One region of the Spirillospora sp. NPDC000708 genome, then DNA from elsewhere that is predicted to be linked to it. Evidence: riboswitches for the same ligand, from Rfam matches in the RefSeq annotation. Region 1 holds a riboswitch; each other region holds the start of a gene.
What was found. A riboswitch is a leader RNA that binds a small molecule or an ion and turns the genes downstream of it on or off. The one in region 1 is predicted to bind cyclic di-AMP.

Region 1 (5,422 bases):
AGCGAGCCCCGGCGGCCCGGAGCCCGGACGGCGACTGGCAGGGCCGCTGCCGGAGGCCGTCCGGCTGAGCGTGGTGGAGGCCGCCGCGGAGCTGATCGGCGCGCTGCCGCCGGACGAGGTGCCGGTGCCGCTGCGCCGGTTCGCGCGGTTCGAGCGGCGCAAGCGGGCCAAGCTGGCCGGGCAGCACATCGCCGCGGTGCTGGAGAAGGATCCGGACTTCCGGGGCCGGGTGGCGGAGCCGCTGCGGGAGGCGCAGCCGGACCTGGTCGAGGCGGTCGAGGGCGGCCGCGTGCCGCCGGCGGCGGACCCGGTGCGGGTCGCGGTGGTGGCCTACCTGCTGCGCCCGGACGGCTGGACGGAGCTGGTCGAGGCGGCGCGCGCGGAGCTGGAGCGGTCGGCGACGGCGTCGGAGGAGGAGGCCGCCGAGCGGCGCGTCGCGGCGCTGAAGGAGGAGCTGGCCGCGGCCCGGTCGGCGCGCGCGTCGGAGGTCGACAAGCTGCGCGCGGAGCTGCGCGACACCAAGGCGGAGGTCGCCGAGCTGCGGCGCAAGCTGCACGACGCGCGGACGCGGTACCGGGCGGCGCAGGAGCGGGCGGAGACGCTCGCGGCGGAGACGGACCGGGAGCTGGCGGCCGCGCGCGAGATGTCCGCGGCGGCCGACAAGGAGCTGCGCAAGCTGCGGTCGCGGGCGGCGCAGGCGGAGGCCGCGGCGGAGGCGGCCAAGCGGGCGGCGCGGGAGGGCCGCAACATCGACGACATGCGGCTGCGGCTCCTGCTGGACGCGCTGGTGGACGCGGCGCAGGGGGTGCGGCGGGAGCTGGCGCTGCCGTCGACGATCGCGCGGCCGGCGGACGCGGTGGGCGCGCTGGAGCCGGACCGGCTGGCGCACCGGACGCTGCCGGGGCGCGCGCTGTCGGACAGCGACCCGCAGCTGCTGGACCGGCTGCTGACGCTGCCGCAGGTGCATCTGGTGGTGGACGGCTACAACGTGACGAAGACGGGCTACGGGGAGCTGCCGCTGTCGGACCAGCGGACGCGGCTGCTGTCGGGGCTCGGCGGGCTCGCTGCGCAGACGCGCGCCGAGGTGACGTGCGTGTTCGACGGCGCGGAGCTGGACGCGCCGGTGGCGATCTCCGCGCCGCGCGGGGTGCGGGTGCTGTTCAGCCGGCCGGGGCAGACGGCCGACGAGCTGATCGGCGAGCTGGTGCGGGCGGAGCCGGACGGCCGGGCGGTGGTGGTGGTCTCCTCCGACCGGGAGGTGGCGGACGCGGCACGGCGCGCGAACGCGCGGCCCTGCCCGTCCACGCTGCTGCTGCGGCGGCTGGGCCGGTCGTGACCCGCAAAGACTCCGACATTTTGGGAGAATCTCACCATTTTGCCGCCTTGATCGTGCGCTCCGTGATCTTGCCGACACGGAATGTACGCAAATAGGGTTGAAGTCAATCAGATAGTGACGAATTAGTTGTGACGGTTGTGGCCCCTCGCTAATGTCGTCCGCTGACGTAGTGGACGAGAGGGGCGAATCGGACCGTGACCAACGATCTCATCGGGGAACCAGCGCGCTCGCGCGACCGGAGAGCCGGCTCGACGGGGATAGGGGTCACCCGCCGCCTGGCGGTCACCGCGTGCTTGGCGGCGACCGCGTCCTTCGCGTTCCCGCCCGTGGTGGCGCACGCCAAGCCGAAGCCCACGCACGCGCAGGCGCAGAAGAAGCTCGACCAGCTCAACGAGGAGATGGACAAGAAGGTCGAGCAGTACAACCAGAACACCGAGAAGCTGAAGATCGCCCAGAAGAAGCTGGCCGCCGCCAAGAAGGCGTCGGCGGAGGAGCAGGCCTCCTTCGACAAGCAGCGCTCGGCGATCGCCCAGATGGCCGCGGACGCCTACAAGAACGGCGACTCCACGGACGTCACCGGCTTCGTCGGCAGCGGCGACCCGCAGTCCGTCCTCGACCAGGCGGCGGTCTTCACCCAGCTTTCCGAGCAGCGCAGCTCCCAGCTCACCCAGTTCCTGGCGACCGCGCAGCGGCTGCGCCGCGAGCAGGCCCAGGCGCAGAGCGCCTACAACGACGTCAAGACCAAGCACGACGAGCTCGCCAAGGCCAAGAAGGACCTCGACAAGAAGGTCCGGGAGGCCAAGAAGCTGGTCCAGCAGACCGGCGGCGGCGCCTCCAGCGGCGGTTCGAGCGGCGGCGGGACGGGCGGCACCTACAACGGCCCGGCCAGCGGCTCGGCCCGGACGGCGCTCAACTTCGCCTACGCCCAGCTCGGCAAGCCGTACTCCTACGGCGCGACCGGTCCGGGCTCCTACGACTGCTCGGGCCTGACGATGCGCGCCTGGGAGGCCGCGGGCGTCAACATCACCCGCACCACCAACTCCCAGTGGGCGGCCGTCAAGCACGTCTCCCAGAGCGACCTGCAGCCCGGTGACCTGGTGTTCTTCAGCGGGCTCTCGCACGTCGGCATGTACGTCGGCGGCGGGAAGTTCATCCACGCCCCGCACACCGGCGACGTGGTGAAGATCAGCTCTCTGTCGGGCTACTACACGTCGAACTTCTACGGCGCGGGACGCCCCTGACGATCATGTGAACGGCCCCCCGCGCGGGGCCGTTCGCTCCCCCCGATGGCAACGGACCAGGGCTGACCTGGTCCGTTGTTGATTTTGGGGGGGTTTGCCTTCTGTTGGGGCTTTGGTACCTTGTCACCACCCAGGCGCCCTCCAGACGCACTGGTCACGCGGCGCCCTCCAGACGCCGCGGCCCCACGCGGCACACCGTCACGGCGGCCGCGGACCGGGCGGCGCGCCCCACGCGCCGTCCCCCAGGGCGGCACGATCCACGCGTCGCCCCGCGGCACCGGGAGAGCGTGCCGCACCGGTCTCTCCGAGACCCGGCCGGCCCGGCCCACCGTGCGCACGCCGACAGCGTGCATGGCGCTGAGAGCGCGCCACGCTGGACCACACAGGGCTCCGGCCCGGGCGGTCCCCCGGACAAGGGGCCGCCGCCATCACAACATCAGCGCCGCTCTTTCGCACGCGGGACAAAGGGTCCCGCGCACGGGCCCCATGACGCCCACAGGATCGCAGCGGCAGCGCCGAATCCGCGCCGTGCGGCGCGGAACCGGGGACCCACCTTCACCGGAGTCCGGAGCAGTTCCGGACGGACATTCCGGTACCCGGGGTGAATCGGTGCGCCTCTTCCGGCACGACCGGTGAGAGCCGCCGTAGGGCCACTTCCACGCCCGAACCCGACAGCTAACCCGGTAGGCGTCTGGAAGAAGGAGTGAACACTGTCCACCTACCCTCAGCAGAACGCCCCGCCGCGGCCGGATGACGGGCCCGGACGGGCCTCCTAGCCGAACGGCACCAATCTCTCCGGGCGCGGCCGTCCGCTGAGCGCACGGCCGCGCCCGCCCCCTCTTTCTCTGCCTCTCCGCGGGCGCGACGACAGCGCCCCCTCCCGAGAGGACCCCCATCCGAACCGGCGTGCCCGCCCCCGGGCGCGCCACCGCCGAGTCCGTCCCGTGCCCGCGTGGCCGGTGACGGAGCCGGGGACCCACCCATGTCCCCTCGGGGTGAATCGGCCTGCCCGCAGGCCGTAGGGCGGCTTCCACGCCCGAACCCGTCAGCTAACCCGGTAGGCGGCATGGAAGCCAAGGAGATCCCCCCGTGGCAGGCAAGCACCGCAAGGCAAGCCCCACCAGCGACACGACTCCCATCACCCCCGTCAGAAGGACCCCCGCGCACCACGCGGCCCCCGCGAAGAAGGCGGGCCGCGCGGCCGGGGCCGCCCCGGCGCCCAGGGTGATCACCGCCCAGGTCCTGCCCGAGGCACCGGACGCCGGCGGCGAGACCGCCCACGCGGCGGCGGGCGGCCGGCACCGCAAGAGCGGGCGCGCCGTCGCCTGGCGCACCACCGGCGGCGTGATCATCGGCGCCGCCGTCCTCGGCACCGCCGTGGCCACCGCGCAGGCGTCGGTCCTGCCGTTCGGCGGGCCGGAGCCCGCCAAGCCGGCCGCCGCGGCCGACCTGGCCGTCGCGCCCGCGCCGCAGAAGCACGTGTCCCCGCGCCGGACGCCCCAGGCCGAGGCGCCCGCCAAGGCGGCGCCCCGTCGCAGCACGGCGAGCGCGCCGGAGGCCGCCGGCCCCAAGGAACGTTCCAAGAAGTCCCGCCCGACCGCCGAGGCCGCCATCGAGCTCGCCCGCTCCCAGGTCGGCACGAGCCCCGACGGCAACGGCGACACCAAGTTCGGCGACTGGTACGAGGGCACTGAGCGCGCCAAGGAGACCGTCGCCCGCGACGGCGGGTCCGTGCAGGAGTACAGCGACGCCGAGTGGTGCGACATGTTCATCTCCTGGATCGGCGACAAGCTCGGCTTCACCGACCAGATCGGCAGCGACGCCTGGACCGTCGCGCACGCCCAGTGGTTCCAGGACAACGGCCGCTGGGGCGACGCGCCCAAGCCCGGCGCGATCGTCTTCTTCTCCTGGAGCGGCGGCAAGTCCGCCGACGACATCCAGCACGTGGGGATGGTCATCAAGGACAACGGCGACGGGACGATCCAGACCGTCGAGGGCAACACCGGGAACTCCGTGCAGGTCAAGGAGCGTTCGACGGACACCGTGGTCGGCTACGGCTACCCCGACTACGCCTAGTGACCCCGGACGGCGACACGGCGCCGGTGGCACCGCTTCCACGGAAGGCTCAATAGGATCGCGCGCATGGAGGACGGCCCACCGCAGGACGGCCCCGCCGAGGACGAGGGGCACGACGCCCCCGGAACCCGGCGGGGCGGTCCCGTCCTTCCGCGGGACCTGTGGGCGCGGCCCGGCGCCGTGACGCGGCGCCGGGCCCTCGCGTTGGGCGCCGGCGGCGCCGCGCTGCTGGCCGCCGGCGGCGCCGGGGTCCTCGGCGCACGGTCCAGCGGGTCCCGGGCCGCGGCCCGCACCGCCCGGCCCTCCGCTCCGTTCGATCCGGACACGGCGCGCGCCGTCCTGGCGAACCGGTCCCGCGCCGTCGCGGCCGGCGACCGCACCGCCTTCCTCGCCACGGTCTCCTCGGCGCCCGCCGCGTTCCAGGACGCCCAGGCCCGGCTCTACGACAACCTCCGCAGGCTGCCCCTGGACGGCTGGACGGAGCGGTTCGCGGGCACCGAGTCGGCGAACGCGGAGGGCGGCGCCGCCGTCGTCCGCGTGGAGACCCGGTACCGGCTGCGCGGCTTCGACCGCGGCGACGTCGCCCGCGCCCGCCACCTCACGTTCGCGCCCCGCTCCGGCGCCTGGACGGTCGTCGGCGACGGCTCGGCCCTCGGCTACCACGACGACGCCGAGATCTGGGACGCCGGACCGCTGAGCGTCGTCCGGGGCCGCGCCGGCCTCGTCGTCGGCGACGGCGGCGGGCTGAAGGGCATCGCCGAGCGCCTCG
Region 2 (5,422 bases), on a different contig from region 1:
TCGTGCTTCTTGCCGTCGATCTCCCGCGTGACGACCTGCGGCTTGCCGACGGTCAGCTCGTAGCCCTCCCGGCGCATGTTCTCCACCAGGATCGCGAGGGCCAGCTCGCCGCGGCCCTGCACCTCCCAGGCGTCGGGGCGCTCGGTCGGCAGCACCTTGATCGACACGTTGCCGACCAGTTCGCGGTCGAGCCGGTCCTTGACCATCCGGGCGGTGACCTTCGTGCCCTTCTCGCGGCCCGCCATCGGACCGGTGTTGGTGCCGATCGTCATGGAGATCGCGGGCTCGTCCACCGTGATCAGCGGCAGCGGGCGCGGGTCGTCCGGGTCGGCGATGGTGTCGCCGATCATGATCTCCGGGATGCCGGCGATCGCGATGATGTCGCCCGGCCCCGCCTCGTCGGCGGGCTTGCGGGTCAGCGCCTCGGTCATCAGCAGCTCGGTGATCTTCACCTTCTCGATGCTGCCGTCGTGCCGGCACCACGCGACCTGCTGGCCCTTCTTGATCGTCCCCGCGTGCACGCGGCACAGCGCGATCCGGCCCAGGTAGCTGGAGGCGTCCAGGTTCGTCACGTGCGCCTGCAGCGGCGCGTCCGGGTCGAACGACGGCGCCGGGATCGTCTCGGTGATGACCGTGAAGAGCGGCTCCAGGTCCTCGCTGTCGGGCATGCCGCCGTCGGCGGGCTTGTTCAGCGACGCCCGCCCGGCGCGCCCCGAGGCGTACACGATCGGGAAGTCGATCTGGTCCTCTTCGGCGTCGAGGTCCATGAACAGCTCGTACGTCTCGTCCACGACCTCGTCGATGCGGGCGTCGGGCCGGTCGGTCTTGTTCACGACCAGGATCACCGGCAGCCGCGCCTCGAGCGCCTTGCGCAGCACGAACCGGGTCTGCGGCAGCGGCCCCTCGCTGGCGTCCACCAGCAGGACGACGCCGTCCACCATGGACAGGCCGCGCTCGACCTCGCCGCCGAAGTCGGCGTGGCCGGGCGTGTCGATGATGTTGATGGTCAGGCCGTTGTGCCGGACGGCCGTGTTCTTGGCGAGAATGGTGATGCCCTTCTCGCGCTCAAGATCGTTGGAGTCCATGACGCGGTCGTCGACGTCCTGGTTCTCGCGGAAGGCGCCGGACTGCCAGAGCATGGCGTCGACCAGCGTCGTCTTGCCGTGGTCGACATGGGCGACGATCGCGACGTTCCGGAGGTCGTCGCGCGTGGAGATGGGCATGCGGGCTCGCCTTGCGTGAGAGTTCGGGAGTCGCCGCAGACGCGCGGCTGCCACCATTCTACTTGGCGCACGGCGCCGCCTGTTCAGAGCCGCTCGTCCCCTGCCTCACACGGGCCTCGATTGGCCATCTTTGCCCATCCTTTGTAATCTTCCCGAGATCCGGTCGTCCGGAGCCCCACCCCCCGGGGCTGCGACCGGACCGCCGAATCCCCCGCGGCACCCACCCGCGGACGAACCGGGGACCCATCCCCCTGGGGTGAATCGACGCACGTCGTAGGGCGACTCCTGGCCCGAACCCGTCAGCTAACCCGGTAGGCGAGCGAGGAGAGGAGACACCGGCTTGGCACCGGACCCCCGTCCCCGGCGGCGCGTCGCGCCGACCGCCACCGCCGCCGCAGTGCTGGTCATCGGCCTCGGCACCACCGCCCCCGTCGCCGCGCACGCCGCGACCCCCTTCGGCCCCGCCGCCGCACCGCAGGCCACCGGGACGCCCAGCCCCCTCCCCACCACGGAGAAGGGGCTGAAGCAGAGCCTCAAGGAACTGAACGACGAGGCCGAGACGCTCACCGAGCAGTTCAACAAGACCCGCGTCGACCTCGGCCGCGCGGTCAAGGCGGAGAAGTCCGCCACCGCGTACGCGCAGAAGCTGCTGCAGCAGACCGAGCCCGCCCGCCAGCGGCTCGCCCAGCTGGCCGCCGCCAACTACATGAGCGGCGGACCCGACGCGATCTTCAGCTCCGGCGGCAGCGCCGACAGCCTGTCCGACTCGGCCTACCTCCAGCAGAACCAGGCCACCACCGTCCTCGCCCTGCAGAAGCAGGTCGACCAGGCCGAGGCCGCCCAGCGCGCCGCGCAGCAGCGGACCGAGCAGGTCAAGCAGGCCCAGGCGAAGGTCCAGGCCGCCCGCAAGGCCGCCAAGGCCAAGGTGGACGAGGTCATGAAGCGCCTCGACAAGCTGACCACCACCCACACCACCGACCCGAAGTCCGGCCTCACCGCCACGATCAAGGGTTCGGACCTGCCCGCCAAGATGGCCCGCAAGGCCCTCACCAAGCTCGGCAGCCCGTACGTCTGGGGCGCCGCCGGCCCGAGCTCCTTCGACTGCTCCGGCCTCGTCGTCTGGGCCTACGCCCAGGTCGGCAAGCCGGGCCTGCCGCACTACACCGGCGACCTCTTCCAGCTCGGCACCAAGGTGTCCCGCTCCTCGCTGCGCGCCGGCGACCTGGTGTACTTCGGCAGCAACCTCCACCACATGGGCATCTACGTCGGCGACGGCAAGTTCCTCCAGGCGCCGCAGACCGGCGACGTGGTGAAGATCTCCAAGCTCTCCACCCGCTCCGACTTCGCCGGCGCGAACCGCATCTCCTAGCGGACCCCGCCTCAGCGGAGGTCGGGCTCCAGCTCCGTGATGACGGGGCGGTCGCCGGGGAGCCAGGCGACGTCGTACAGGTCGTCGCGGGTGAGCCAGCGCAGGGCCAGGTGTTCGAGGGCCCGCGGCTCGCCTTCGACGATCTCGGCGGTCCAGACGCGCAGGAGCGCGCGCTCGCTGAGCCGCCAGTCGCCGCCGACGCGGCGGAGCGGGCGGATCTTGACGGCGAGCTCCTCGTGGCACTCGCGGACCACGGCGTCCTCGTCGGACTCGCCCGGGTCCACCTTGCCGCCCGGCAGCTCCCAGCCGCCGGCCATGTGCGGCGGCTCGGCGCGCTGGGCGGCGAGCAGCCGCCCGTCGCGGATGATCGCGGCGCCCACGACGACCAGATCGGTGATGGTGACCAGCCCCTTCCGTCCCTACCCGTCTGAGACGGCCGCCCGGGGCCGGTCGGTTCCGGCGCGGGCGGTCCCGACCTGACGGGTCGCCTCCTCGACGATCCTCTCAAGGCGGTCGCCGTGCGCGCCGCGCCAGTACACCTGGCCGCAGCCGGCGCACCGACCGTAGACGTCGTAGCTGCGGCGGGTGCCGGCCTCCAGGTCGCGCTCGATCTCCTCCTTGTCGACGGCGACGAGGACGCCGTTGCAGGCGGTGCAGCGCGTCCAGGGGCTGAGGACGGGCGCGAAGCGGTCCAGGAGGTCGCGGAGCTGGTCGTCGGGCCGGGACCCGCGGACGTAGGCGCCGAACCAGAGCGCCCGGCGCCGCAGCAGGCCCCGGTCCTGGGTGAGCAGGACGCGGCGCTCGGCGTTCGCCTGGACGACCAGGGCCGGGTCGTCCATGTCGTTGTGGTAGGCGGTGTCGAGGCCGAGCAGCCGCATCCGGCGCGCGAGCGTGCCCAGGTGGACGTCGAGGAGGAAGCGCGGCGCGTCCTGGCCGGGGTCCAGCGGGACGGGCTGGGGCCGCGGCACGGGCTCCACGCCCACCTCGTCGCCGGCCGCGGGGCGCGCGGACGGCTCGACGGGCTCGCCGCGGACGGTCATCCGGCCGACCTCGGGGAGCGGCACCCCGAGCGACTCCACGACGTGGCCGAGCGTGGACGTCCCGTCCCACGCCACCCGGCTCACCGGTTCGCGCCGTGCGGCGGGCAGGAACATCAACAGGTCGTCGGCGATGCGGACGCGTATCTCGGACTCCACGCCGCCAGCATGCCACGCGGCGCCGACGATCCCCTCCCGATTATCCGGCGGTGATGCGGGCCGCCGCCGCCCGCAGCGTGTCCAGCAGGGACGGGACGTCGTGGCCCTTGAGGACTCCCCCGCTCTTCAGCACGCGGCCGCCGACGAGGACCGTGTCGACGTGCCGCGTCTCGGCGGACAGGACGACGGCCGCGATCGGGTCGTGCGCCGCCGCCATGCCGAGGGTGTCGGTGCGCAGGACGATCAGGTCGGCCTGCTTGCCGGGGGTGAGGGAGCCGGTGACGTCGGCGAGGCCGGCCGTCTCGGCGCCGCCGAGGGTCGCGGCGCGGAGGGCCTCGGCGGTGGTGAACCAGGTGCCGGCGCCGTCCGGGCGGGCGCGTTCGAGGAAGTACGCCGCGCGCATGACGCCGAACATGTCGCCCGGCCCGCTGGCGACGGTGTCGCAGCCGAGGCCGGTCGGGACGCCCGCGGCGTGCGAGCGGCCGGTGGCCGGGTCGCCGATGCCGAGCGCCGCCTCCACTCCGGGGGTGGCCGAGACGGTGCCGCCGTTGGCGGCGATCCTCTTGAACTCCTCGCCGGTGTAGAAGTTGGCGTGCACGTACATGGCGGGATGGTCGATCAGGCCGTTGTCCTCGAGGAACGCCAGGCCGCGGGCCGCGCCGTCGGCGCCGTGGCCGCCCATGTGGACGGTGACGGGCAGGCCGAGGTCGCGGGCCAGCCGCCATTCGGCGAGCGCGCGCTCTTCGCCGGCGATCTCGGGGCCGAGCGCGGCCATCCACATCGAGACGGCTCCGGGCGGCCCGTCGAAGTACTCGCGGCGGACGCGGGCCGTCTCGGCGGCGAGGGCGGCGAGGTCGTCGCCGCCGCCGTAGCAGTAGCCGAACACGGCGCGGATCCCGGACGCGCGGAGCGCGGCGATGTCGGCGTCGGTGTGGTCGGGGCTGAACATGATGTGCGACCAGTCGACGACGGTCGTGATGCCGGAGTCGAGGCACTCCAGGGCGCCGGCGAGGGTCGCGGTGTAGACGTCGTCGGGGCGGTGGCGCGGCGCCAGCTCGCCGAGGACGCGCTGCAGGTAGGCGGGCAGCGTGCTGTCGGGGAGGGTGGCGCGGATCGCGGTCTGCCAGGTGTGCCGGTGGGTGTCGACGAAGCCGGGCATCACGATGCGGCCTGCCGCGTCCAGGATCTCGGCGCCGGCGGGCGCTGCCAGGCCGGGGCCGACGGCGGCGATCCGGCCGTCCTCGACGAGGACGTCCGCGCGTCCGAGGACGGTGGGCGCGGGAGCCGTGTCGATGACCGTGCCGTTGCGGAGGAGAAGCGATGTCATGACGTAAAGCTTAGAAAGAAGCTTTTAAGAAAGCAATACGGCGACAGGTATCCTCGGCTTGTGCGCGATGACGACGGCGGCCGCCGTGACGAGGTGGACGAGCTGGCCGGGGCCTGGCGGCGGGACGGCCTCGGCGAGGACGTCATCGCGATGCTGGAGGTCAGCAAGCGCGCCTCGCGGATCGGGGCGCTCGTCCAGCAGGCGCTGCGCGGGGAACTGGCCGAGCTCGGGCTCACCTACGCCGAGTTCGAGGTGCTGACGGTGCTGAACAGGGCCGGGAAGCCGTACCGGCTGAGGCCGAGCGAGC
Region 3 (5,422 bases), on a different contig from region 1:
GGTTGTCGGAGTAGTGCAGCCCGAGATGGCTCTCGAACACCGCCAGGCCCCTGCGGACCGGCAGCCGGGTCAGGATCCGGTTGAACACGGCGGCCTTCGTCCTGCTGGAGGCGAGCGCACGGCGCATGGAGCGCTCCAGCCGCCGCGCGCGCCGCCTGCCGCGCCGCGCCGGCGGGCTGCTCACGACCCGCGCTACGGCTGCGGCGGCGCGACGCGTCCGCGGGCCGCCGGCCTCCAGCCTGCCGGTCTCCAGCCTGAACGCCAGGTGCCCGTCCTCGGTGACGAACGATCGGAGCACGTCGCCCGCCAGGCGCGTCAGGCGCGGCCGCACGGGCAGCTCGACGCCGCGCAGGACCGGGGCCTTCGCGGCGGCGGTTCCCGCCGACCCGCCCGGCCGGGTGACCATCTCCTCGCCGTCGACCTCCACGCGGAGCCGGACGTCCCAGACCGGGTCGACGAACCCGATCGGCCGGATCCGGGCGGCCGGGTCGAACTCGGCGCGCCAGGCCAGCCGGTCGCCCTCGTGGACGATCTCGGCGGGCACCCGCGCCCCGCGCGCATCACGCCGGTCGCGGAACTCCAGCGAGGCCGACAGCGCCGCGCCGCGCGGGATCCGGTCCAGCGGGTTCAGCACGTGCCCGTCCAGGCGGGCGCGGCCGCCGCGCGTCTCCAGCCGGGTCACGACGGCGGCGGGCCGCAGCTCCCCGAGCGGGTACAGGTGGAAGCCGAGGTCGGTGACGTCGAGGACGCGGCGGCCGAGGTCCCCGCGCGGCGGGCTCCCGCCCCAGAAGACCCGGCCGTCCCGCTCCACCAGCGGGGCGTGCAGATCGGACCGGCGGCCGGGCAGGTACTCGGCCGCCGCCAGCGCCCCCGCCCGGTCGCCCTCCCTGATCAGGAACGCGGCGATCGCGGCGAGCGGGTTGGCCGTCTCGAACACCACCGGGTCCAGCCCGGCGAGGTAGCCGGCCGCGAGGTCCAGGAACCTGGCCCGGTACACCGGGTCGCGGTCCCGCAGCTCGCGCAGGTAGAGCAGCAGGTCGTGGTTGACGAACTTGGCGTCCTTCGCGCGCTTCAGCCCGTCCGCGCCGCGCAGCTCGAACAGCATGTCGATGCGCCGGTGGATCTCCAGCCGGTCGGCGAAGTTGGCCAGCTCGTCCCGGCGGTTGGAGATCGACGGCTTCGCCCGCCGGTCCTGGACCAGCCAGTTGTAGACCCGGTGGGGGATCAGGGCCATGCGCGCGGCGGCCGTGTACGCCTCCGCGCTGAACAGCAGGTCCTCGTAGTGGAGCCGTTCGACGAAGCGCAGCGCGCCGTCCTCCAGGAACCCCCGGCGGTAGAGCTTGTTCGTCGACAGGGTGTCGTAGAGCAGGTCGGGGTTCTCCTCCAGCGACCCGTACACGGCACTGCGCTCGTAGAGCCACGGGTACCAGGGCCGGGCCCGGTCCTTCGAGCCCTTCGGCACGTCCAGGAAGACCCGGTCGCAGAGCCCGGAGACCAGGTCGGCGCCGGTCTCCTGCGCGGCGGAGAGCAGGTTGAGGCAGGCGTGCCGGTCCAGCAGGTCGTCGCTGTCGAGGAACATCACGTACCGGCCGTCCGACCGCTCGACGCCGACGTTGCGCGGGCGGCCGCAGCCTCCGGAGTTGACGGGCAGGTGCACCGCCCCGACCCGGCCGGGGTGCGCCGCGGCGAGCCGGTCCGCGGCCTCGCCGGTGCCGTCGGTGCTCGCGTCGTCGACGATCACCGTCTCGACGCCGCCCAGCGACTGCGCGAGCGACGAGGCGACCGCCCGCGGGAGCCGGGCGGCGTCGTTGTAGGCGATCACCACCACGCTCACATCCGGGCGCACCCGCATGGGCATCCCCCTCCGCTCCGCCGGCGTGTCAGGGGTTCCTTTCCAGCAAGGAGGCGTCAAGGGCCAACTCAGATCAAAAGCTGTCAATGCTTAGCATTACCCGACAGGTCGCGGCAGACCACCTGGGAACGCCAAAGGCGCCCGGTCGAGGACCGGGCGCCTTCCATCCGCACGAATCAGATCATTCGCCTGCGGGACGGATCATCGAGACTTGGCGTAGTCGGGGTATCCGTAGCCGACGACTTCGGACTTGTCGCGGATCTTTTCCTTGACGGCGTTGTCGGTGTTGCCCTCGATCGTGGTGATCGTTCCGTTGCCGTTGTCCTTGACGACGAGGCCGACGTGGTCGATGTCGTCGATCCCGCCGCGGGACCCGTTCTGCCAGTCGAAGAACACGACCGCGCCGGGCTTGGCGGTGTCGCCCCAGCGGTGGGCCTTCTCGAACCAGGAGGCGTGCTGGACGGTGTAGGCGTCCCAGCCCATGTTCTTCACGCCCGTCTGCGCGCTGAGCCACGACACGAACATGTCGCACCACTCGGCGCCCCGGTAGTCGCCGACGCTGCCGCCGTCGCGCCGGGCGGTCACCGCGGCGTGCGGGGTGGAGGCGTACCAGTCCGCGTACTTGGTCGAGCCGCTGCGGCTCTCGCTCTCGCCGACCTGCGACTTCGCCAGCTTGATCACGGTGGACGCGGCGACCGTGCGGGACGCGGACCGGGTCGCCTTGCGGGGCGCGTGCTCGGTCCCGGAGCGCTCGGACACCACGCTCTCGCGGTGCTGCGCGGCGGCCTGGGCGGGCGTCTCGGCGGACGCCGTGCCCCCGGCCAGGGGGTTGAAGATCGCCAGTCCGACCGCGCCGGCCATCACACCCGCCACGGCGACGCCCACGGCCCGGTCCTCGGGGCTCATGCGGGCGAGCGCGGCGCGGGAGGCGGCGCCGGTGAGGCGCCCGCTCAGTCGGGGGGCGAAGTTCTTGGTAAAACGATCGAAACGACCGGTCATGCAGGGAATCTCCTTGTCTCCCATGACGCCTACCGGGTTAGCTGACGGATTCGGGCATGGAAGAGCCCTACGGCGCGGCCTGACGGACGCGCCGATTCACCCCTGGAACCTTGGGTCCCCGGCTCCGTCCGGTCGGGTGGACCTGGACGGACTCGGCCTCGCACCGCGGGACGCGGTGCCGGATATTCGGATGTATCTCAGCGACTGATCTCGAGGGGGCGCGCATATGCGGCGCGCGTCGCGTGCGGATTCCGCTCAGCGACCCTCGGCCGCGCATGGAAGCGGCCGGCGTGCAACGCATGGAACGCGCTGCTTGATTCGTGCAAGAAGGTACCAACACTCACAAGAAAAGCAAACCGGCCGCAAAAGGATCTTTTGCCTGCTCAACGCCGTTGCAACCCCGCTTCAACGACCACCCCCGGCCGGACCTTCCCGATCTTTCTCCGGACGGCCCGAAGCCCTTACGGCATAGGGGATTCCAGCCACCGCCCACCGGCCCAGGAAAGGTAAAATGATCAAAAGGCGCGGGACGCTTCCGCCCTTCACGGCCCGCCCGGGCGCCGCGGCGCAGATCACACGGACCGCGCCACTCCCCTGCCGATGTGGCCTACGTCACTCTGGTTCACGGGCGGCCTGACCTGCTGAAGATCACTCCACGTGCAGGGCGAACATCGTGGTGTCGTCGGCCGCCCGGTCGTGCTCCATCCGCGCGAGCACCTCGTCCAGCGCCAGTTCCGGCCCCGACGAGGAGTCCCGCAGAATGCCGGTGAGCCGATCGATCCGCTCATCGAGATCGGTGTCCCGGCGCTCCACGAGGCCGTCGGTGTAAAGGAACAGCAGATCCCCCGGCCGCAGTTCCGTGGAGATCGTCGTGTATTCCCAATCCGGCAGCGCGCCGAGCATCGGGTCGCGATAGACCTCCAGCGGCTCGGCGTGCCCGTCCCGCACCAGGATCGGCGGCAGATGCCCGGCGCACGTCCACTCCATGACGCGCCGGTCCGGCCGGTAATGGCCCACGATCGCGGTGCCGGTCGCCGGCGGGTCCATGCTGCCGACCAGCTCGTTCAGCCAGCCCACCAGCTGCCCCGCCGACTCCCCGGTGCACGACAGCCCGAGCAGCCCGTTGCGGCTGCGCGCCATCGACGCCGCCGCCGGGAGGCCGTGCCCCGCCGCGTCCCCGATAGCGAACAGCGCCCGCCCGTCCGGCATCGCGCGGGTGGCGAACCAGTCCCCGCCGATCCGCGCCGTGCTCTCCGCCGCCAGCGCCCGGATCGCCACCCGCAAGCCCGGCAGCCGCTCGACCTCACCCTCGTCCGGCAGGATCGCCCGGCGCAGCGTCACCGCCACCTTGCGCTCCTGGGCCGTCCGCGCCTGCTGCTTGAGCATCTGCCGGCGCGTCTCCGCCAGCGCCCGCTCCACCCCGCGGCGCCGCGTGATGTCCTGCGAGACGATGTTGATCGACACCGGCAGCCCGGAGTCGTCCAGCACCGGCTCGGCGAACACCCACAGATGCCGCGGCGTACCGTCCTTGCCGATCACCCGGTGCTCGGCCTCCACCGGCTCCCGGCGCGAGAACATCGTCTGGACGGCCTCCTCGACCAGCGGCAGGTCGTCGTCGGCGACCACCTTCGGCAGGTCGTGCGGCGCCGGCGGCACCTCGTCCGGACCCAGCCCGTAGTTCGCCAGCATCTGCGGCGTCCAGTCCGCCTGCCCGGTGACCAGGTCCCACTCGCCGAACCCGATCAGCGCCAGCCGCTCCACCCGCTCCAGCCGCCGCGCGCTGCGGTCCTCCCCGGTGTGGTACCGCCAGGTGAGGCACACGCCCGTCGGCGTCCGGACGCACCGCGCGCTCATCCGCGACGACCGCGACAGCCCGCCCTGGACGGTCGAGTACATGATCGAGTCGCGGTCCAGGGTCGGCCCGCCCTCCAGCACCGCGACGTAGTCCTCGAACAGCCCGCTGAGCGCCGCTCCCGGATCCGTCCGCAGCAGCCGCTGCCCCGTCAGATCCTCGGCGCCCCGCCCGAACAGGTCCCGCGCGGCCTTGTTCAGCTCGGCGTACAGGAAGTCCTGCACCTCGCCGTCCGCGTCCCGCACCGGCACCAGGTGGGCCGCCGAGTCCAGCGCCCCGTCGAGCAGCCCCCGCGCCACCGGATCCTCGGGCAGCCCCTCGATGATCGCGGCGTCGCCCCCGGTGTCCTCGGCCGCCAGGCGGTGCAGGAGGTCCTCGGCCTCGGAGACCACGCCCCGCCGGTCGGTGTCCTCCGCGCGCGGCGGCCGGCGTCCCGCCACCACCGCGCCCTCGGCCCCCGCGCCGCCGCCCTGGACGACCATGGCCGCCGCCTCCGGCAGCTCCATCTCCAGGTCACGCGCCAGCCAGATGAGGTGCTGCAGCGCCTCGCCAGGCGGCACCCCGAGCCGCCGGGCCAGCATCACCCGCGCCTCGGCCAGCACCGCACGGTCGTGCGCCGCCCCCCGCAGGCCCTCGAGGTCCGCCGCGTGCACTCCAGGCGTCCCCCACGTGCCGTCCGCTTCCGACACCCCAGTCCCCCGTTCGGCGTTTTCATGCCC
Region 4 (5,422 bases), on a different contig from region 1:
GTGCCGCCCAATTCGACGTCCTCCAGCGCGGCCCGCAGCGTCAGCTGGACGGGCGGGTCGTAGCGGAGCAGCTCCTCCACGGCCGCCGCGATGTTCTCCGGACGCTCCCGGAACAGCGCGAGTTGCCCCGGATGCCGCAGCAGCGCCAGCGCCCCGTTCCCGATCAGGTTGACCGTCGTCTCGTGGCCCGCGACGAGCAGCAGCACGCAGGTCGCGAGCAGCTCCTCCTCCGACAGGACGTCGCCGCCGTCCGAGACGCCCACGAGCGCGCTCAGCAGGTCGTCGCGCGGGGCCGCGCGGCGCTCGGCGGCCAGCTCGCGGAAGTACGCGGCGAACTCCGCCCGCGCCTCGTCGCGCAGCGCGATCTCCGCCTCGGGCAGCAGGAAGTCGGGGTCGAGACCGCGCGCGAGGGCGTCCGACCAGCCCTTGAACAGGTCGCGGTCGCGCGGCGGCACGCCCAGCATCTCGCTGATCACGATGACGGGCAGCGGGTACGCCAGCGCGGCGATCAGGTCGACCTCGCCGGACGCCGCGTCCAGCAGCTCGTCCACCAGCGCCTCGACGCGCGGCCGCAGCCGCTCGACCAGCCGCGGCGTGAACGCCTTGCTGACGAGCCTGCGCAGCCGCGTGTGGTCGGGCGGGTCCATCGTGAGGAACGACCGGTTCCGCTGCGGCGCGTCCCGCCACAGGCCGCCGTTCTCGGGCCGGTGCCCGAACCGCGGGTCCCGCAACGCCGCCTCGCACAGCTCGTAGGACGTGCTGACCCACAGGCCGACCGCGGTCCGCTGCAGCCTCCCGCCCGCCGCGAGCCCCCGGTAGTGCGCGTAGGGGTCGGCGCGGAAGGCCGGGTCCGACGGGTCGAACCCGAGGATCGCCGCCGCCTCCACGTCCTGCGCGGCCTGTTCCCTGGTGTCCTCCATAGGCCAAGTCACGCGGATCTCAGACAGCATGTCAATAGCGGCGGGGAGCGGGCGGCGGTGATCGGCGCCGGGAGGTCAGGCGGACTCGCGCACCACCAGTTCGGGGCGGAGGACGACCTGGCGGTGCTGGTGCGACCGGCCCTCCCGGTTCTCGGCCATGGCCAGCTCCGCGGCCTCCCAGCCGAGCGCACGCCGCGGCTGCTTCACCGTGGTCAGCGGCACGGCGGCGCTGGCGGCCAGCTCGATGTCGTCGTAGCCGACCACCGCGATGTCGTCCGGGACGCGCGCGCCGAGCCGGGTCAGCTCGTTGATCAGGCCGATGGCCAGCAGGTCGTTGGCGCAGAACACGCCGTCCGGCCGCGGCGTCATCTCCAGGAGCAGCCGCGCAGCGAGCCGGCCCTCGGTGGGGCTCAGCGCGCCCTGGACGAGCACGGGCGGCTTCCCGCGGCCCGCCTCGACGAGCGTGCGGGCCGCGCCGTCGCGCCGCTCGACGCACGGCTGCGGTTCCGGAGCGCCCGTCACGAACACGATCCGCTCGCGGCCGATGCCGAGCAGGTGCGCGGCGGCCAGCTCCCCGCCGGCGACGTGGTCGACGTGGACCGCGCACGCGTCGGTGACGTCCCGGTCCATCAGCACGACGCTCAGCCCCGCGGCGCGCAGCCGCCGGATGCGCGACTTGCCCAGCCCGACCGGAACGATCAGGGCGCCCGCGGCGTGCTGCTCCTCCAGCAGTTCCAGCGAGCGCGCCTCCTTCGCGGCGGAGTGGTCGCTCGACAGCCAGAGGGCGTCGTGGCCCGACGCGTTCAGCGCCTCCTCGGCGCCGCGCACGACGTCGGCCGCGTACGGGTTGGTGAGGTCCTCCACGACGACGCCGAACGCGCGGCGCGGCTCGTCGCCGAACTCGCCGGCGGTGCGGTCGGGGCCCGTCCGGAGCCGCCGCGCGGACTCGTTGCGGACGAATCCGAGCTCCTCGATCGCCTCGCGCACCCGGTTACGGGTTGCTTCGGCCACGAGATCTGGCCGGTTTAGGACATTCGAAACGGTCCCAACCGAGACCCCGGCACGCCGCGCGACCTCGCGAATACTGGTCTGTGGCACGTCGCTCCTCGTCCGCCCCGGTGGTGTTTTCCCAGGTAGCTGGGCTTTCCCCTGTCAATCCCCGAAAACCCGGTCACGTATTGCGACCATTCGGGCACAGACAGCACGTAATCAGCGCTTGACGGGCCGGATCCGGCCGCCTAGCGTTCCGAGCCGAAGCGTAGCTTGAAACGATTCACGATCTTCGTCCGCGGCGAGATCCGGTGAGTCCAACGAGGAGGGAGCGGGTTCGGAACCGACGACCCAGACCCGACCCTGACACGTGGCCAACGAGTGAATCGTCACCCGGAGTTCCCCCGCACGACCCCGCAATCGGCCCATCGGCCACCTCCGGCCAAGCTCGCGAGACGGAAAAGGAACCCGACCCGATGATCTGAGTCCGGAAGGCTCCGGACCCGGCAACCCAACGCATGCAGTTCGAGGGCCCAACCCGTGCCTGTGCAGCGGACGGCTGCATCCCCGCGGTCATCAACCACGGACGAGGGAGGACGGAGTGGAAACAGCCACACTCGATTTCGGGCTGAGCGACGAGGAGATCAGGTTGCTCGCCCAGATCGCCAGCGGTGTCACCGCTGATGTGGCGGCGCGCAAGCTGGAACTGAGCGCACGGACCTTGCGCCGCAGGTTGCGGAACATCTGCGACCGGCTGGAGGTCAACACCCCTATCGAGGCCGTGGTGTGGGCGGCCAGAAGGCAGCTCATCTAGCGCGACCCGACGACGCCCGTCAGGGGACGGCGGGCGTCATCACCCGGAAACCAGCCCGACCGGAAGCAAGTCCAGCGATACGAACTCGTCCGACCCCGCAGCGGCGGCGCCCTACGCCCGGCAGGTAGGTCCCTGCAAGAGCGCAGCGCCGCCGCGGACGCAGTTCACATCACCTTGCACCGGGCTGTCTGGTGCCGGCTCTCCAGCCGGCACCCGCCGCTGCCGTGTGTTCTGCGGCCATCGGCTCTGCTGCCGACGCGTCTCTAGGGGCGTCTGTCGTGCGGGCGTCTGCCGAGCGCTCAGGCGACGCGGACCACGCCGGCGATCGGCCGACCGGCCAGGGACGCGATGCGGACGACGTCGCCGGTGTGCGGGGCGTGGATCATCTTGCCGCCGCCCACGTACATCCCCATGTGGTGCAGGTCGGAGTAGAAGAAGATCAGGTCGCCCGGCTGCATCTGGCTCTCCGAGACGTGGGTCCCGGCGTTCCACTGGCTGCCGGTGTAGTGCGGCAGGTTGATGCCGACCTGCTTGTAGGCCCACATCGTCAGCCCCGAGCAGTCGAACGTGGTCGGCCCCGCGGCGCCCCAGACATAGGGGCTGCCGAGCTTGCTCATCGCGTACCGGAGCGCCTCCGCGGCCTTGCCCTCGCCGATGACGGGCAGCTTCGCCAGCAGGGACGGGTCCTTCTTGACGGCCTTGCCGCGGACCTTCTCGTAGGCGGTGGTGACCTTCTTCTTCTGCGCGGTGAGCTGCGCCTTCAGCTGCGTGACCTGCTGGGCGCGCTCCTCGGCGGACTTGCGCGCGCGCTGGGCGGACTGCATCGCCTGCATGAGGCCGAGGACCTGCGTGCTGTCCTGGGTGGCGAAGTAATTGAGGGTGGCGGCGCGGTCGAGGACGACCTGCGGGTCCTGGGCGGAGATGAACGAGACCGTGGGGTCGGTGCCGCCCTGCATGTAGCTCGTGGCGGCCAGGCTGCCGACCTTCTCGCGCAGGCCCTCCAGGGACTTCTGCTGGCGCTCGGCGTTGCCGGCGGCGACCTTGGCCGCCTGCTGCGACTGCTCCAGCTTCACCTTCAGGCCGTTGTACTGCTCGGTGAGCTTCTCCAGCTGGTCCGCCAGCTTGAACGCCTGGTCCTTGAGCTCCTTGGCCGACGGGTCGGGGTCGGCGTGCGCCATCGAGAGCGAATGCGGGACCACCACGTGGGGCGTGATGGAAAGGGCGACGAGCGCGCCGGCGATCGTGAGCGCCCGGACACGGAAACGAGCCGTCCGCACCAAATCTCCTCTCCTCGTCCGCCTACCGAGTTAGCTGACGGGTTCGGGCCGGAGCAGCCCGTCCGCTGGGCGCGCGCGCATCCCTCCACGCGGCTGCGGATTCACCCCAGACGGCATCGGCTCAGGGTGCTCCCCCGAACGCTCCGAAAGTGGGTCCCCGGCTCCTCGGGGCGCTGGTTGCGGCCCGTGGACTCGGCGGTCCGGCCTCCGCCTCGCGGAAGGCCGACGTCAGAGCGGGACACTAACGGAAGCGCCATTGGATGCCAACCAGAACATGCGAATTCGCAGGTCGTGGCGGACGGTACGGGGGGTAAGCGGCGGTTGCGGACGGCACCGCTCCGGCCCGCCGTGGCGCCCGCGGGCCGGCACCTGTCAAGCCCGGGGCCACCCCCGGCCAGACCCGGAGCCCGCTCGGCCAGACCTGGAGCGCCCCTCGGCCACGTCCCGGAGCAGCGCCGGACCGGTGCCGGGTGGCCGCCGGTGGCCGGGGACGGGCGGCGAGTTCGGTAATCTCGCCTGTTTGTGGAAGTCGTCATCAGGCGTGCGCGCACCGCCGACGTTCAGGGGATTCGCAGGCTGGTCGATCTGTACGCGGGATCGGGCCGTCGCCTGCTCAAGAAATCGACGGTGAAGCTCTATGAGGACGTCCAGGAGTTCTGGGTCGCCGAGGACGTCCAGGGCGCCGGGCCGGGGGAGTCCGGGCCCATCGTCGCCTGCGGGGCGCTGCACGTGATGTGGGAGGACCTGGCGGAGGTCCGCTCGGTCGCGGTGGACAAGGGGTACGGCGGCCGCGGGCTCGGGCACCGCATCGTCTCCAAGCTCCTGGAGACGGCACGGGAACTCGGCGTCCGGCGGGTTTTCTGTCTTACCTTCGAAGTGGAGTTCTTCGCACGGCACGGCTTTCAGCAGATCCTGGGTACTCCGGTGGCGCCCGAGGTGTACGAGGAACTCCTCCGCTCCTACGACGAAGGCGTGGCAGAGTTCTTGGACCTCGACAGGGTCAAGCCCAATACGTTGGGCAACACACGGATGTTGCTTCGCCTGGAGGACTGACCCCACATGAGCGATTCCCCCAACCGCGGCCGGCCCTACGGGTCGTCGCAGGGGCCGGGCTCGTACGGCCCGCCGCCCCCCTACCAGGGTCCCCCGCAATGGCAGCAGCCCGAGCGGCAAGGCCAGGCTCAGCCGCCCGCACAGCAGTGGCAGTCACAGCAGCCGCAACAGCCCCAACAGCAGCAGTGGCAGCAGCAACAGCAATGGCAACAGCAGCAGCCATCGCAACAGCAGTGGCAGGAACCCCAGCAGGACCAGTGGGGGCAGCCCTCGTACGAGTCCTATGAGCCGTCCTACGACCAGTACGGCGGTTCCTCGGGCGGCGACATGCCGCTGGCGCCGATCCTGCGGCGCGCGGGGGCCCGCCT

Region 2: linked by a shared signal. The riboswitch ahead of ABT299_RS07935 (C40 family peptidase) and the one ahead of ABT299_RS51480 (CHAP domain-containing protein) in region 1 are both predicted to bind cyclic di-AMP.
Region 3: linked by a shared signal. The riboswitch ahead of ABT299_RS02205 (CHAP domain-containing protein) and the one ahead of ABT299_RS51480 (CHAP domain-containing protein) in region 1 are both predicted to bind cyclic di-AMP.
Region 4: linked by a shared signal. The riboswitch ahead of ABT299_RS16985 (C40 family peptidase) and the one ahead of ABT299_RS51480 (CHAP domain-containing protein) in region 1 are both predicted to bind cyclic di-AMP.

Annotation. Positions count from the first base shown of each region.
Region 1 is NZ_JBEPCJ010000175.1:2,200-7,621, reverse strand. It holds gene ABT299_RS51490 (NYN domain-containing protein) at 74-1,336, shown strand; gene ABT299_RS51485 (C40 family peptidase) at 1,531-2,577, shown strand; cyclic di-AMP (ydaO/yuaA leader) riboswitch at 3,081-3,282, shown strand; cyclic di-AMP (ydaO/yuaA leader) riboswitch at 3,507-3,649, shown strand; gene ABT299_RS51480 (CHAP domain-containing protein) at 3,667-4,653, shown strand; gene ABT299_RS51475 (hypothetical protein) at 4,720-5,422, shown strand, end outside.
Region 2 is NZ_JBEPCJ010000007.1:75,281-80,702, reverse strand. It holds gene typA (translational GTPase TypA) at 1-1,223, opposite strand, end outside; cyclic di-AMP (ydaO/yuaA leader) riboswitch at 1,414-1,557, shown strand; gene ABT299_RS07935 (C40 family peptidase) at 1,564-2,592, shown strand; gene ABT299_RS07930 ((deoxy)nucleoside triphosphate pyrophosphohydrolase) at 2,604-2,972, opposite strand; gene ABT299_RS07925 (Mut7-C RNAse domain-containing protein) at 3,012-3,788, opposite strand; gene ABT299_RS07920 (amidohydrolase family protein) at 3,829-5,115, opposite strand; gene ABT299_RS07915 (MarR family winged helix-turn-helix transcriptional regulator) at 5,176-5,422, shown strand, end outside.
Region 3 is NZ_JBEPCJ010000002.1:139,003-144,424, forward strand. It holds gene ABT299_RS02200 (bifunctional glycosyltransferase/CDP-glycerol:glycerophosphate glycerophosphotransferase) at 1-1,852, opposite strand, end outside; gene ABT299_RS02205 (CHAP domain-containing protein) at 2,054-2,851, opposite strand; cyclic di-AMP (ydaO/yuaA leader) riboswitch at 2,864-3,019, opposite strand; gene ABT299_RS02210 (SpoIIE family protein phosphatase) at 3,500-5,392, opposite strand.
Region 4 is NZ_JBEPCJ010000020.1:84,296-89,717, forward strand. It holds gene ABT299_RS16970 (cytochrome P450) at 1-920, opposite strand, end outside; gene ABT299_RS16975 (substrate-binding domain-containing protein) at 996-2,018, opposite strand; gene ABT299_RS16980 (LuxR C-terminal-related transcriptional regulator) at 2,455-2,724, shown strand; gene ABT299_RS16985 (C40 family peptidase) at 3,024-4,001, opposite strand; cyclic di-AMP (ydaO/yuaA leader) riboswitch at 4,005-4,196, opposite strand; gene ABT299_RS16990 (amino-acid N-acetyltransferase) at 4,524-5,054, shown strand; gene ABT299_RS16995 (RDD family protein) at 5,061-5,422, shown strand, end outside.